DNA from 3 places in the Mesorhizobium sp. WSM4830 genome. Region 1 is predicted to be linked to each of the others. Evidence: predicted binding sites of a transcription regulator. Region 1 holds the regulator's gene; each other region holds the start of a gene.

Region 1 (4,218 bases):
CAGCGTCATGGCGACACCCGCCAGAATGGCGGTCGTGAATTTCTTCATCATATCCTCCCTGCGCCGCGTACGGCGTGACCAATTGGCTCAAAGACCAGCTTAGAAGCTCTAATTTTTTCGAGCCTCGAAAAAATACTGGCCCGATCTCCGGCTGCTGTCAACATCGATTCTGATGGATTTTGATGACTCTGCGAGTTTTTTCGAGCGTCGGAATAAACGATGACAGCGCCACCGGCATCTGACACTATTTGCCTGCATCCGACACTATTTGTCGGACATTACCGACGGCTTCCGGTTCATGAGCGGCCGCGGCAACCGGGAGGAAAGCAAACGATGTCGGTCGGAATCCGCCATGACGATTTGCGCCGGCGCAACCGGGCGATGGTGATCTCGGCGGTGCGCCGGGCCGGCCAGCCATCGCGTACGGAGATCGCAGCAACCACCGGCCTCAGTCATTCGACCATATCGGCGATCTCCTCCGACCTGATACGGGAAGGCATCCTCGCCGAGAGCAAGGCAAGTGAGCCTGTTTCGTTGAAACGCGGTCGTCCGCAGGTCGGCCTCGCCCTCAACCCGGAAGCTGCGGCGGTGCTGACCGTGGTGTTGTCGCTGAATTTCCTGTCGGCCGCCATCATCGACTATGCTGGACAGGTGGTCGCCGAGGAACAGCGCCGGCTGGATACGCTGACCATGCCGCGCGACGAGTTGATCCGTGAATGCATGGCCATCGTCCGGCGCCGGCTTGAGGATCCAGACCTTGACGTCCGCAGTGTCGCCCGCATCGCGCTGGCTATCCAGGGCATTACCGACTCCCCTGCACGCGCCATGCTGTGGTCGCCGATCACCCCGCAGACCGACATCGCCTTTGCCGACATGCTGGAGGACGAATTCGGCATCCCGGCAACGGTGGAGAACGACTGCAACATGATGGCGGTGGCTTTGCGCTGGCGCAATCCGGATCGCTATCGCGACGACTTCATCGCCATCCTGCTTTCGCATGGCATCGGCATGGGGCTGGTGCTGAAGGGCGAACTGTTCACCGGCACGCATTCCTCGGGCGGCGAATTTGGCCACATGATCCATCGTCCGGGCGGCGCGCTCTGCCGTTGCGGGCGGCGCGGCTGCATCGAGGCCTATGCCGGCAACTACGCCATCTGGCGCAACGCCAGGCAGATGAGCGAAGACAGCGAACCGGTCGCCGACGTCAGCGACGCCGACATGCGCGCACTGGCGGCCCGGGCGCGCGAGAAGGATGGGCCGGAACGCGAGGCCTACCGTAAGGCCGGCGAGGCGCTGGGTTTCGGTCTCGGCTCGCTGTTTGCGCTGATCGATCCGGCACCGGTCGCGATGGTGGGCGCCAGTGCCGCCGCCTTCGATCTGATCGAGCCGGCCTTGCGCCAGGCAATCGCCCAGACGGCCGGTGGCCAGCACTCCGGCTCGATCTCCTTCGACACCGAACCAAACGAATTGCCGCTGATCCGCGAAGGCTGCGCGATGCGGGCGTTAAGCTTTGTCGACCAGGAGATTTTCGCGCCGGGCGCGCAAATGAGGCCCGGCGTCCGAAAGAACGTCGCCTGACCAGGCGGGTCAATCTTCCCTGATCGCATAGCCGGCACCGCGGATGGTGCGGATGACATCCGGCATGCGGCCGTTGTTGACCGCTTTGCGCAGCCGCCCGACATGCACGTCGACGGTGCGTTCATCGATATAGATCGTCTCGCCCCAGACATTATCGAGCAACTGGCTGCGCGAGAAGACGCGGCCCGGATGCCGCATCATGAATTCGAGCAGCCGGAATTCGGTCGGCCCGAGCCTGATCTCGCTCTTCTTGCGATAGACCCTGTGCGATTCGCGATCGAGCACGATGTCGCCGACCTTCAGCACGCTGGACAGCACTTCCGGCTTGGCGCGGCGCAGCAGCGCCTTGACCCTGGCCATGAATTCCGGCGTCGAAAACGGTTTGACCAGATAGTCGTCGGCGCCGGTCGAAAGACCGCGCACCCGGTCGCTCTCCTCGCCGCGCGCGGTCAGCATGATGATCGGCAACCGCTCGGTTTCGGGGCGCACCCGCAACCGACGACAGAGCTCGATGCCGGAAACCGCTGGTATCATCCAGTCGAGCACCAGAAGGTCGGGCACATTCTCCTGTAAACGGATCTCGGCTTCGTCGCCGCGTGTCACTACCTCGACCTGGTAGCCTTCGGATTCGAGATTGTAGCGGAGCAGCACACCCAACGGCTCCTCGTCCTCCACCACCATTATGCGTGGTGCGATCATCGGCTGGGCACCCCCATCATGTCACCGGCGCGGACATTGTCGTTTCGTCCTGCTTCGGACGATTGACCGGCAATTGCTCGCCGGTCAGCACATAGTACGCATTTTCGGCGATGTTGGTGACATGGTCGCCGATCCGCTCCAGATTCTTGGCGCAGAACAGCAGATGCGTGCAAGCAGTGATGTTGCGCGGATCTTCCATCATGTAGGTCAACAGCTCGCGGAACACGGACGTGTATTTGACGTCAATGCGCTCGTCGGCGGCACGCAGCTTGGCCAACGCGGCCGCATCGCCTGCAGCATATTCCTCGATAACGCCCTGCACCTGGATGAGCACCAGCTGCGCCATCGCGTCGATGGAATGCGACAAGTCGCGCGGCGTGACGCTGAGGCCGACCGCACTCACACGCTTGGCGATATTCTTGGCAAGGTCGCCGATGCGTTCGAGGTCGCCGGCCATGCGGATCGCTCCGACCACATGGCGGAGATCGTGGGCCATCGGCTGGCGTTTGGCGATCAGGGTGATGGCGCGGTCGTCCAGTTCGCGTTGACGCGCATCCATGATGGCGTCGTCGGAAACGACGCGTTGCGCCAACACGTTGTCGGAATTCAACAGGGCCTTGGTCGCCCCGCCGACCATCGAACCGGCGAGGTCGGCCATGTCGCGGATCAGCTTGCTGATCTGCTCGAGATCCTCGTCGAAAGAAGCGACTGTGTGTTCGCCCATGGTCCTGTCCTCATATGCATGATCGGAACGGCTCAGCCGAAGCGGCCGGTGATGTAATCCTGCGTGCGCTTCTCTCGGGGCGACGTGAAGATCTTCTCGGTCCGGTCGAACTCGACCAGTTCACCCAGATACATGAAGGCGGTCTGGCGCGACACGCGCGCCGCCTGCTGCATGTTGTGGGTGACGATGACGATCGTGTAGTCGGCTTGCAATTCGTCGATCAGCTCCTCGATTTTTGCGGTCGACAACGGGTCGAGTGCGGACGCCGGTTCGTCGAGCAGAATGACTTCCGGCTTCACCGCCACGGTGCGGGCGATGCAGAGCCGCTGCTGCTGGCCGCCGGACAGGCTCAAGCCGCTGGCGTTGAGCTTGTCCTTGACCTCGCTCCACAGCGCGGCGCGCTTCAACGCCTGTTCGACGCGGCCGTCCATCTCGGACTTGCCGAGGTTCTCGTAGAGCCTGACGCCGAAGGCGATGTTCTCGTAGATCGACATCGGGAACGGCGTCGGCTTCTGGAACACCATGCCGATCTTGGTGCGCAGCAGATTGAGATCTTGCGACCGGTCGAGAATGTTCTTGCCGTCGAGCAGCACCTGGCCCTCGGCCGTCTGTTTCGGGTAGAGCTCATAGATGCGGTTGAACACACGCAGCAGCGTCGATTTCCCGCAGCCCGATGGGCCGATGAAGGCCGTGACACTGCGCTCGGGCAGCGACAGGCTAATGTCCTTCAGCGCCTTGCTCTGGCCGTAGTAGAAGTTGAGGTTCTTGACCTCGATCTTCGTCTTCTCGGCGACCGTTTCGGTCATCGTCATGTCTGGGGACAACATCTGCGTCATCTGTCCTCTCTGCGTCCGGTAAGGCTGCGGGCGAGGATGCTCAAGCCCAGAACCGTCAGGGTGATTATGAGTGCGCCGGTCCACGCCAGCTGCTGCCATTCCTCGTAAGGGCTGAGAGCGAACTGGAAGATGGTCACCGGCAGGCTGGCCATCGGCGCGTTGATATTGCTCGACCAGAACTGGTTGTTGAGCGCAGTGAAGAGCAGCGGCGCCGTCTCGCCGGAAATGCGTGCTATCGCCAGCAATATGCCGGTAACGATGCCGGACAATGCGGCGCGATAGGCGACCGAACGGATCACCACCCAGCGCGGCGCGCCGATCGCGGCGCCGGCTTCGCGCAACGCGTTCGGTACCAGGTTGAGCATGTCTTCGGTGGTGCGC
Region 2 (4,218 bases), on a different contig from region 1:
CGGAACTGTTCGTCAGGGATGCGGCGCTTGCTTCGCCGAATGGCATCTTCGCCGATGGCGGCCGGCTGATCGTCGCTTCGTGGGGCAAGGGCATCAAGCCCGACTTCAGCACCGCGGAGCCGGGCGGCCTGCTCTCGGTTGATCTCGCCACCAAGGCAATTGCGCCACTGCCCGGCGCGGAAAAATTCGCCAACCTCGATGGCGTCGTTGTCATCGGCGGCAGCGTCTACGCCACCGCGTATATGACCGGCACGCTCTACCGCTACAAAGCCGGCGGCACGCCGCAGGTGGTTGCGACGTTCAAGCCGGGCAGCGCCGACATCGGCACCGACGGCAGGTCGACCCTCTTCGTGCCGCTGATGAATGAGGGCGAAGTCGCAGCGTTGGGCCTCGACTAAGCCAGCCATCGGCTCAGGCGGCGGGCGCGGCTTTCTTCAACTGCGCCCGCGCATCCGTGATCGAGGCGGCATAAGTCACCAGCGGCCGCTTGACGCCGTGGTTGATCAGCATGCGGCGTGTCTGCGGTGAAGCGCCTGATTATTATGATGGTTCAAGAATCATCTTGCATACTTGAAACATGCAGCACTCTTTGCCAGCCGATGCGCTGTCATGCTACAAACCTCGGCATCGTTTGGCGGAACATCCATTGCGGCACCGATTTCACAGGCACGACTTCAAAAAGGATAAGCAGGTGAAGATATTCAAAGCGATGGCGACCTCGACAGCCTTGCTGTCGATGGTTTGCCTGTTGGCAGGCTGCGGCCATGGCCTGATCAACAGGCTGATTTGACCGCAAAAGCACTGACATGAGTCAGGTGCCGTCGGCCCGCCCAAGCCATCGCTGCAGGAACCGTGCCGCAAGCCAGCATAGCATCGCCCAGGCAAAGCCGGCGCACCAGCCGGCCAATACGTCGGACGGCCAGTGGACGCCGAGATAGATGCGGCTGATGCCGACCACCACCGTCGTCAGCACCGCCAGCCCGAGCACATAGATCTTCGTTGTCCGCCCGGGCAAAAACCGCGCCGCCATGCTGCCCAGCGTCAAATATGTCACCGCCGACAGCATGGCGTGGCCGCTCGGGAACGAAAGCGATGCCACATCGGCGAGATGCGAGACCAGGTCGGGGCGCGGCCGGTCGATATCGAATTTCAGCACGCTCGACAGGAGCTGGCCGCCCGCTACCGCGACGAACATGAGAAGCGCCGCGCCTGGCCTGCGGATAAGGAGCAGATAGACGATCATTGCTGCCGTAATCAGCACCAGCACGCTGGCGCTGCCGAGGCTGGTGATGTCGCGCATCGCTCCTTCCAGCCACGCTGGTCCGATCGGATTGTCGGGCTGGCCGGCCTTGCGGAAGGCAAGCAGGATTTCGGTATCGAAGGCATGCGGCGTGGTGGCCCGCGCCATCTCCATCAGCTCCTCGAACCCCCACAGCCCGCCGGCAATGACCAGCCCGGCCAGCAGAACCGGGAACTCCAGCCAGTTGCGCAGTCTGCTTGCAACCTTCTTCATCGGCCCGATCGCAGTTACAGCCTCTGCAGATAGGGCCCGAGCGTGATCAGCGCCACCGCTGCGATGGCAAGCACGATGCCGGTTGCCTGTAACGCATTGACGCGCTCGCCGAAGAAGACCAGCGCCACCACATTCACCGACACCAGCTGGATCACCGCCGACAGGCTGAACGACACCGACATGCCGAATTCACGGATCAGCCTCAGCATGATCAGATTGCCGAGCGAATAGAGCGCCAACGTCAGCACGATCTTGCCGAGGCTCGGCGCCAGCCCCCACTGTTTTGCAGCCATCGCCGCCAGCAGGAAGATCACCGTCGAAACGCAGAGCTGCCCAAGTCCCCAGAAACTCACTCTTTGTTCCTCCCGATGCGGTCCCTACGCGCCTGCCGCAGCTCTTGTTTCCGAAGCGCCGGTCGCGGTCAAGCGGGGCTGATGCTGGATACGAAATCGCAGGTGGCAATTAGCCGGCATGTCATCAAACTGTGACCTGCCGGCGATACCGGACTGGCCAGGCAACACGCTCCAGCAATCTATCCAGCCAGAGGCAGGCCCCCCATGACTGAACAGCGCTCGACCGAACATCGCATCCCTGACGCTCATTTCCGCACCAGCCTGCTCGAGGAAAACGATGGGCCAGGAGCCAATCCCACCGACAACCGCACGATGGGTGAGATCATCGCCGCGCGGTTCTCGCGCCGCGGCTTCCTCAAGGGCTCGCTTGCCGTCTCGGCCATAGCCGCTACCGTCAGGCCGCTGGCGCTGATCACCGTCGACAACGCCCGCGCCGCCGAAGGCTCCGCCTTCGCTTTCGACGAGCTCGAGGCCGGCATCGACGACAAGCATCACGTCGCACCCGGCTATGACGCCGACGTGCTGCTGCGCTGGGGCGACCCGCTGTTCGCCGATTCGCCCGAATTCGATCCGACAAAACAGTCGGCAGAAGCCCAGGCCAGACAATTCGGCTACAACAACGACTATGTCGGTTATATCCCGATCGACGGCTCGGCCGAGCACGGCCTGCTGGTCGTCAACCACGAATACACCAATCCGCACCTGATGTTTCCGGGCCTCGTCACCATCGTCGATGGCAAGGCCAAGCAGGCGCCCCTCAGCAAGGAACAAGTCGACGTCGAGATGACCGCGCATGGCGGCACCATCGTCGAGATCCGCAAGGTATCAGGCAAATGGCAGGTCTTTCGCAACGGCAAGCTGAACCGCCGCATCACCTCCAATACCGAGATTGCGCTCTCCGGCCCCGTCGCCGGCCACGACCGCGTCAAGACCAGCGCCGATCCGACCGGCACGAAGGTCATCGGCACCGTCAACAATTGTGCCGGCGGCGTCACGCCATGGGGCACCTATGTCATGGCCGAGGAGAACATCCACGGCTATTTCTCGGGCGAGCTGCCGCAGGGCCATAAGGAAGCCGCCAATTACAAGCGCCTCGGCATTCCCGAAGGTGCCTATGAATGGGCTGCGCATTACGACCGTTTCGACATCGGCAAGGAGCCGAACGAGCCGAACCGCTTCGGCTGGATCGTCGAGGTCGACGTCCAGGATCCGACTTCGGCGCCGAGGAAGCGCACCGCGATGGGGCGCTTCAAACATGAGGGCGCCGAATCGATCGTCGCCAAGGACGGCCGTGTCGTCTTCTATCTCGGCGACGACGAGCGCTTCGACTATGTCTATAAGTTCGTCACCACAGGCAAGTTCAACCCGGACGATCGCGCCGCCAACATGGATTTGCTCGACGACGGCACCTTGCATGTCGCCAAGTTTGCCGACGACGGTTCGGTCGAATGGCTGCCGATCGTCTTCGGCCAAGGGCCGCTGACGGCGGAGAACGGCTTTGCCAGTCAGGCCGACGTGCTGATCGAAACGCGCCGCGCCGCCGACCTGCTCGGCGCCACCAAGATGGACCGCCCGGAAGACATCCAGCCCAATGCCACCAACGGCAAGGTCTATGTCATGCTGACCAACAATTCGAAGCGCAAGGCCGATCAGGTCGACGCCGTCAACCCGCGTGCCGAAAATGCCTTTGGCCACATCATCGAGATCGTCGAGGACGGCGGTGATTTCACCGCGACAAAGGGCAGGTGGGAAATCCTGCTGAAATGCGGTGACCCCTCGGTTGCCGCTGTCGGCGCCACCTTCTCGACCGCAACCACCGCCAATGGCTGGTTCGGCATGCCGGACAATTGCGCGGTCGATTCGGCCGGCCGCCTCTGGGTCGCTACCGACGGCCAAGGCCCGAAAGCCACCGGCCGCACCGATGGTCTGTGGGCTGTCGATACGGAAGGGCCGGCGCGGGCGACATCAAAGCTGTTCTTCCGCGTGCCGATCGGCGCCGAAATGTGCGGTCCCTTGTTTGCGCCGGACGACCAGACCGCCTTCGTTGCCGTCCAGCATCCGGGCGACGGCGGCGAGGACTGGGAGGCTTTCGGCCGTCCGTCCTATTATGAGGATTTGTCGACCCGCTGGCCCGACTTCAAGCCGGACATGCCGGTGCGTCCGTCGATCGTTGCCATTACCAGGCAAGACGGCGGCAAGATCGCGGTCTGACACGCAGCAAGGTCTTGCAGTCTCAAGGAAGGATTTCGGCGATACGAAATCCTTCCTTTCCTGATACGGATGCATCCATGCTGCGCATCATGCGCCGGCTAATCATTCGGTGCGCTGAACCACGGCCACATTCATTGTGCT
Region 3 (4,218 bases), on a different contig from region 1:
TTCGGGGATCGGCACCTGGTAGACCAGCACCTGACCGGCACTCAGCGGATATTCAGGGATGCGATGGCGCGTCTGGATGATGGTCGCCTTGGCCGTCTCGGTGGTGACCGCGACATTGGCGACCTTCTTGAAGAAGGCGCGGATCGAGACGGCATTGGTGGTGTCGTCGGCGCCCTGGTCGATGACCTTGAGCACATCGTCCGGTCCGATGATCGACGCCGTCACCTGCACGCCGCCGGTGCCCCAGCCATAGGGCATCGGCATTTCGCGCGACGCGAACGGCACCTGATAGCCAGGGATGGCGATGCCCTTGAGAATCGCCCGGCGGATCATCCGCTTGGTCTGTTCGTCGAGATAGGCGAAGTTGTAGGTGGCGATGTCGGTCATGGCGATCGCTTCCGCTCTGTGCTACCGAATTGAGTTCCAAGACACGTAAAAGGGGCTGGGCTCCGATGACCCCGACCGGATGGATGCGCCTCGGAATACTGTTGCTGGTGTTCGTCGGGGTGGTTGCCTTTGTGCTTCGTAGAATGGTTCTTCCTGAGCCGAGGGAAGGCGCGCAAGGCGAGACCGTCGGCGGCAGTAGCGGTTACGGCGGATCCGGAGGCCATTCCCCAGACGGGGGAAGTCACGGTGGTGGAGCTAACTGAAGTCATTCCGCGGCTTGCCTCTTCTCTTCGCCCTTGCCGGCATTTTCGCGGGCGTCGTGCTCGGCGCGCATGCGGCGCACGAGGTCGAGTTCGGCCTGGAAGTCGACATAGTGCGGCAGCTTCAGATGCTCGACGAAGCCGGTCGCCTGGACATTGTCGGAATGCGAGATGACGAACTCTTCGTCCTGCGCGGCAGCGATGACATCCTCACCCAACTCCGAGGCGCGCAGCGCGCGGTCGCATAGCGCCATGGCCATCGCCTTGCGCTCGCTCTGGCCGAAGACGAGGCCGTAGCCGCGGGTGAATTGCGGCGGCGCCTTGGCCGAGCCCTTGAACTGGTTGACCATCTGGCATTCGGTGACGCGGATACTGCCGAGCGGCACGGCAAAGGGCAGTTCCGGCACATCGAGTTCAAGTTCGACCTCACCGATGCGAACCTCGCCGACGAACGGATGGTTGCGCGCGTAGCCGCGCTGGGTGGAATACCCGAGCGCCAGCAGAAACCCCTCGTCGCCGCGTGACAGCGCCTGCAGGCGGATGTCACGCGCCATCGGGAATTCCAGCGGCTCGCGGGTGATGTCGCCGGGGACATGATCCCCAGGCATGTCGCCGTCGGGTTCGATCAGGCCTTCGCGGGCGAGGATCGCCGAGACACGCGGCATGGCTTCCGGCTCGCTGGCACGCTGCTCCGGTTCGGCGACTTCGCCGCCGGCGGCAAGCTCGGGATCGAGCAGCCGGTGGGTGTAGTCGAAAGTCGGGCCGAGCAACTGGCCGCCGGGCAGGTCCTTGTAGGTCGCCGACACCCGTCGCTCGACCAGCATCGTGCCGGTGTCGATCGCCCCGGTGTAGCCGAAGCGCGGCAGCGTGGTGCGATAGGCGCGAACCAGGAAGATCGCCTCGATCATGTCGCCGCGCGCCTGGACGATGGCGAGTGCCGCCAATTCCCTGTCGTAGAGCGAACCTTCGCTCATCACCCGGTCGACGCCGAGCGCCAGCTGCTCGACGATCTGGTCGAGGCGAAGTGCGGGCACCGAACGGTCGCCGCGCCGGCGGTCGGCGAGCAGTTTGTGAGCATTGCGAATGGCCGCTTCGCCACCCTTTACCGCAACGTACATGCTACGCCTCCATCGTCTTGATGCGCGTCGTGCGCGGCAGGCACGCAATCGCGTCGGACGTGGCGAGGATGATGTCGACGCCACGCGGAAAGCGCTGGTTGTTCTGCTTCCATTGCTCGACGAAATGACGCGGCATTTGCGCCGGCGCGATCGTCGCCGTCTTCTCGATGCCCGGGCCTTCGAGCAGCAGCGGAGCGCCGGAGACGAGATCGCCGACCCCGAGAATCAGCGTCGTGGAACGGTCGGGATAATCCTGGGTGCCTTGCGAAAACCCGTCGAGCGCCATCATCTCGGCCGGCGAAGCGATCAGCGCGAAATGCGCGTCGGCCGGGGTGTTGGCCAGCGGCGCCCCGGTATGGAAGCCAAGCCAGGATTTCACCGCTGCCGATCCCTGCAAAGCCGGGTCGAGCCAGAGCGGCGTGTCGTTGTCGCATAGCGCCAGCGCAACGGCGCCGGCGGTGGCCGACAGCGGCGACGGGGGTTGGGCGAGCGCCGGCAGCGGCTGCACGCTGCCCGGCCGCGCCATTGCATCCATGACGGCGCGGAACACCGTCTGGGCGTTGAATACCGGATCGGCGAAGCCGCCTTCGATCGATTGCACAGCAGCGTCCATCAGTCTTCCCCGCGCACCATGGTGAAGAAATCGACCTTGGTCGCCGCCGTCTCGGCGCGGCGCTGGTCACGCGCCTTGGCCAGCGCCGCTTGCAAGGGCGCGACGATCCTGGTCTCGACCTCGTTGCGGTGGGCAGGATCCTGCCAGAGCGCATCGGCGATTGCCGCCAGCCTTGCCTTCTGCTTGTCGCGGCCGAGCGCATAGCAGTGGCCGACATGGCCGGACGCCAGCCGCACCGTGGCACGGGTGACCGTCGCCTCGCCGACATTGAAGGGCGCGCCGCCGCCGCCAATGCGGCCGCGCACGGTAACCAGGCCGGTTTCGGGGCCACGCAGAAGCTCCGCTTCGGAAGGCAGGCCGGCTTCGTCCCACAGGCGGACGATATCGTCGCCGGCCGATTGTGCCAGCGTCGCCATCACGGCCTTGCGCTCGGCCTGCTCTCGCGCTTCCCGTCCTCGCATAGTTAACAGTCCCTTGTCACCAAAAACTTGTCTATTGATATAGACAACTATACAAATTATATCTATTTTCTAATGCGTGTCCATGACGAGTGCATGACACGAGGAAAATGTCTGGGGCAAAAAGATCGGGGGCGGAAATGATCGGGCAGCCCAGCAGCATCGAGCGGCGCAGCGGTGTCGCGCTGTGGCGACAGATCGCCGACCAGATCCTGCATTCAATCGCCGTCGGCGATTTTCCCGAGAATGCCGCGCTGCCGCCGGAGATCGCGTTGGCCGGACGCTATGGCGTCAACCGCCACACGGTGCGCAGCGCTATCGCAGCGCTGGTGCAGGAGGGCGTGCTCAGGGCGGAGCAGGGGCGCGGCACCTTCGTGCTGTCGCGCAGGCGGCTGTCCTATCCGATCGGCGCCCGCACACGCTTTTCCGAGGGATTGCAAGGACAGGCGTCCGAGCGGCATATCACTTTGCTGGCGTCGTCGGTCGAGCCGGCCAACCGTCGTGTCGCAGAGGGCTTAGGCCTTGCGACGGGGGCCGATGTGATACGCCTGGAAACGCGCGGCGAAGCCGATGGAATGCCGGTGTCCCGCGCTGCCGGCTGGTTCGATGCCAGGCGCTTTGCCGGCATCGATGCCGCCATGGCGGAAACCGGTTCGATCACCGCATCGCTGGCACGTTTCGGCATTGACGACTATCTCAGGCAATCGACCGTGCTGTCGGCGCGCCATGCCGATGCCGCCGACCTTGCGGACCTCGACCTGCAACCCGGCGCCATCGTGCTGGTGACCGTCGCCGTCAACGTCACGCCCGACGGTCAGCCGATACAGTTTTCGGAGTCGCGCTTCCCGGCCGAGCGGATCGAGCTCAAACTGTCGGCGCTGTAGGTAGTGCCGGCCTTATGCGAGACCGTGATTTATTTGACTCACGCCAATATCATACCAGCTCGGTCGCGCTCACTTATCAGCGGCTTGGCGTTTGAGGACCGCCTTCCCCCACTCCGTCTCGGCTTCGCCGAGCCACCTCTCCCCCCTCCGGAGGGAGAGGAAGGGAGCCCGCTGACGGCGGGAGAAGGAGGGAGTCTGATTGAGGAGCGTTGGCTGCAATAGGCTCGCACCCTTCCTCTACCCCGTCGATCGGGGGAGAGGTGGCTCGGCGAAGCCGAGACGGAGTGGGGGTCGACCTGCGCGGGGCGTCGTCAATTCGGGCCGGGTTCACCGCCTGCCATGTTATGACCCCACCTCGATCACAGCCTTGATCAGGCCGGACTTCTCATGCGCCCAGCGGGCGAGGTCGTGCGGCGTTTCGCCAAGCGTAGTGCGATGGGTGACGAGCTTCGCCAGCGGCAGCGCGCCGTTGCGGATCGAGGCGGCGACATGGTCGAA

The links. Region 1 encodes PhoB, which activates phosphate uptake and scavenging genes when phosphate is short. Its sites were predicted from a motif close to TGTCATNNANCTGTCAT; they were not measured.
Region 2: the regulator PhoB is predicted to act here: its motif matches at 1,986-2,002, upstream of AC0L2Y_RS04195 (PhoX family protein).
Region 3: the regulator PhoB is predicted to act here: its motif matches at 2,922-2,938, upstream of phnF (phosphonate metabolism transcriptional regulator PhnF).

The regions. Positions count from the first base shown of each region.
Region 1 is NZ_JBVVQI010000004.1:53,682-57,899, reverse strand. It holds gene xylF (D-xylose ABC transporter substrate-binding protein) at 1-48, opposite strand, end outside; gene AC0L2Y_RS07275 (ROK family protein) at 334-1,578, shown strand; gene phoB (phosphate regulon transcriptional regulator PhoB) at 1,588-2,277, opposite strand; gene phoU (phosphate signaling complex protein PhoU) at 2,294-3,001, opposite strand; gene pstB (phosphate ABC transporter ATP-binding protein PstB) at 3,034-3,837, opposite strand; gene pstA (phosphate ABC transporter permease PstA) at 3,834-4,218, opposite strand, start outside.
Region 2 is NZ_JBVVQI010000002.1:270,770-274,987, forward strand. It holds gene AC0L2Y_RS04180 (SMP-30/gluconolactonase/LRE family protein) at 1-398, shown strand, start outside; gene AC0L2Y_RS04185 (phosphatase PAP2 family protein) at 812-1,513, opposite strand; gene AC0L2Y_RS04190 (hypothetical protein) at 1,528-1,866, opposite strand; gene AC0L2Y_RS04195 (PhoX family protein) at 2,071-4,077, shown strand; gene AC0L2Y_RS04200 (GNAT family N-acetyltransferase) at 4,180-4,218, opposite strand, start outside.
Region 3 is NZ_JBVVQI010000025.1:67,903-72,120, reverse strand. It holds gene AC0L2Y_RS26175 (alpha-D-ribose 1-methylphosphonate 5-phosphate C-P-lyase PhnJ) at 1-387, opposite strand, end outside; gene AC0L2Y_RS26170 (carbon-phosphorus lyase complex subunit) at 653-1,765, opposite strand; gene phnH (phosphonate C-P lyase system protein PhnH) at 1,767-2,378, opposite strand; gene phnG (phosphonate C-P lyase system protein PhnG) at 2,378-2,839, opposite strand; gene phnF (phosphonate metabolism transcriptional regulator PhnF) at 2,977-3,720, shown strand; gene AC0L2Y_RS26150 (zinc-binding alcohol dehydrogenase family protein) at 4,063-4,218, opposite strand, start outside.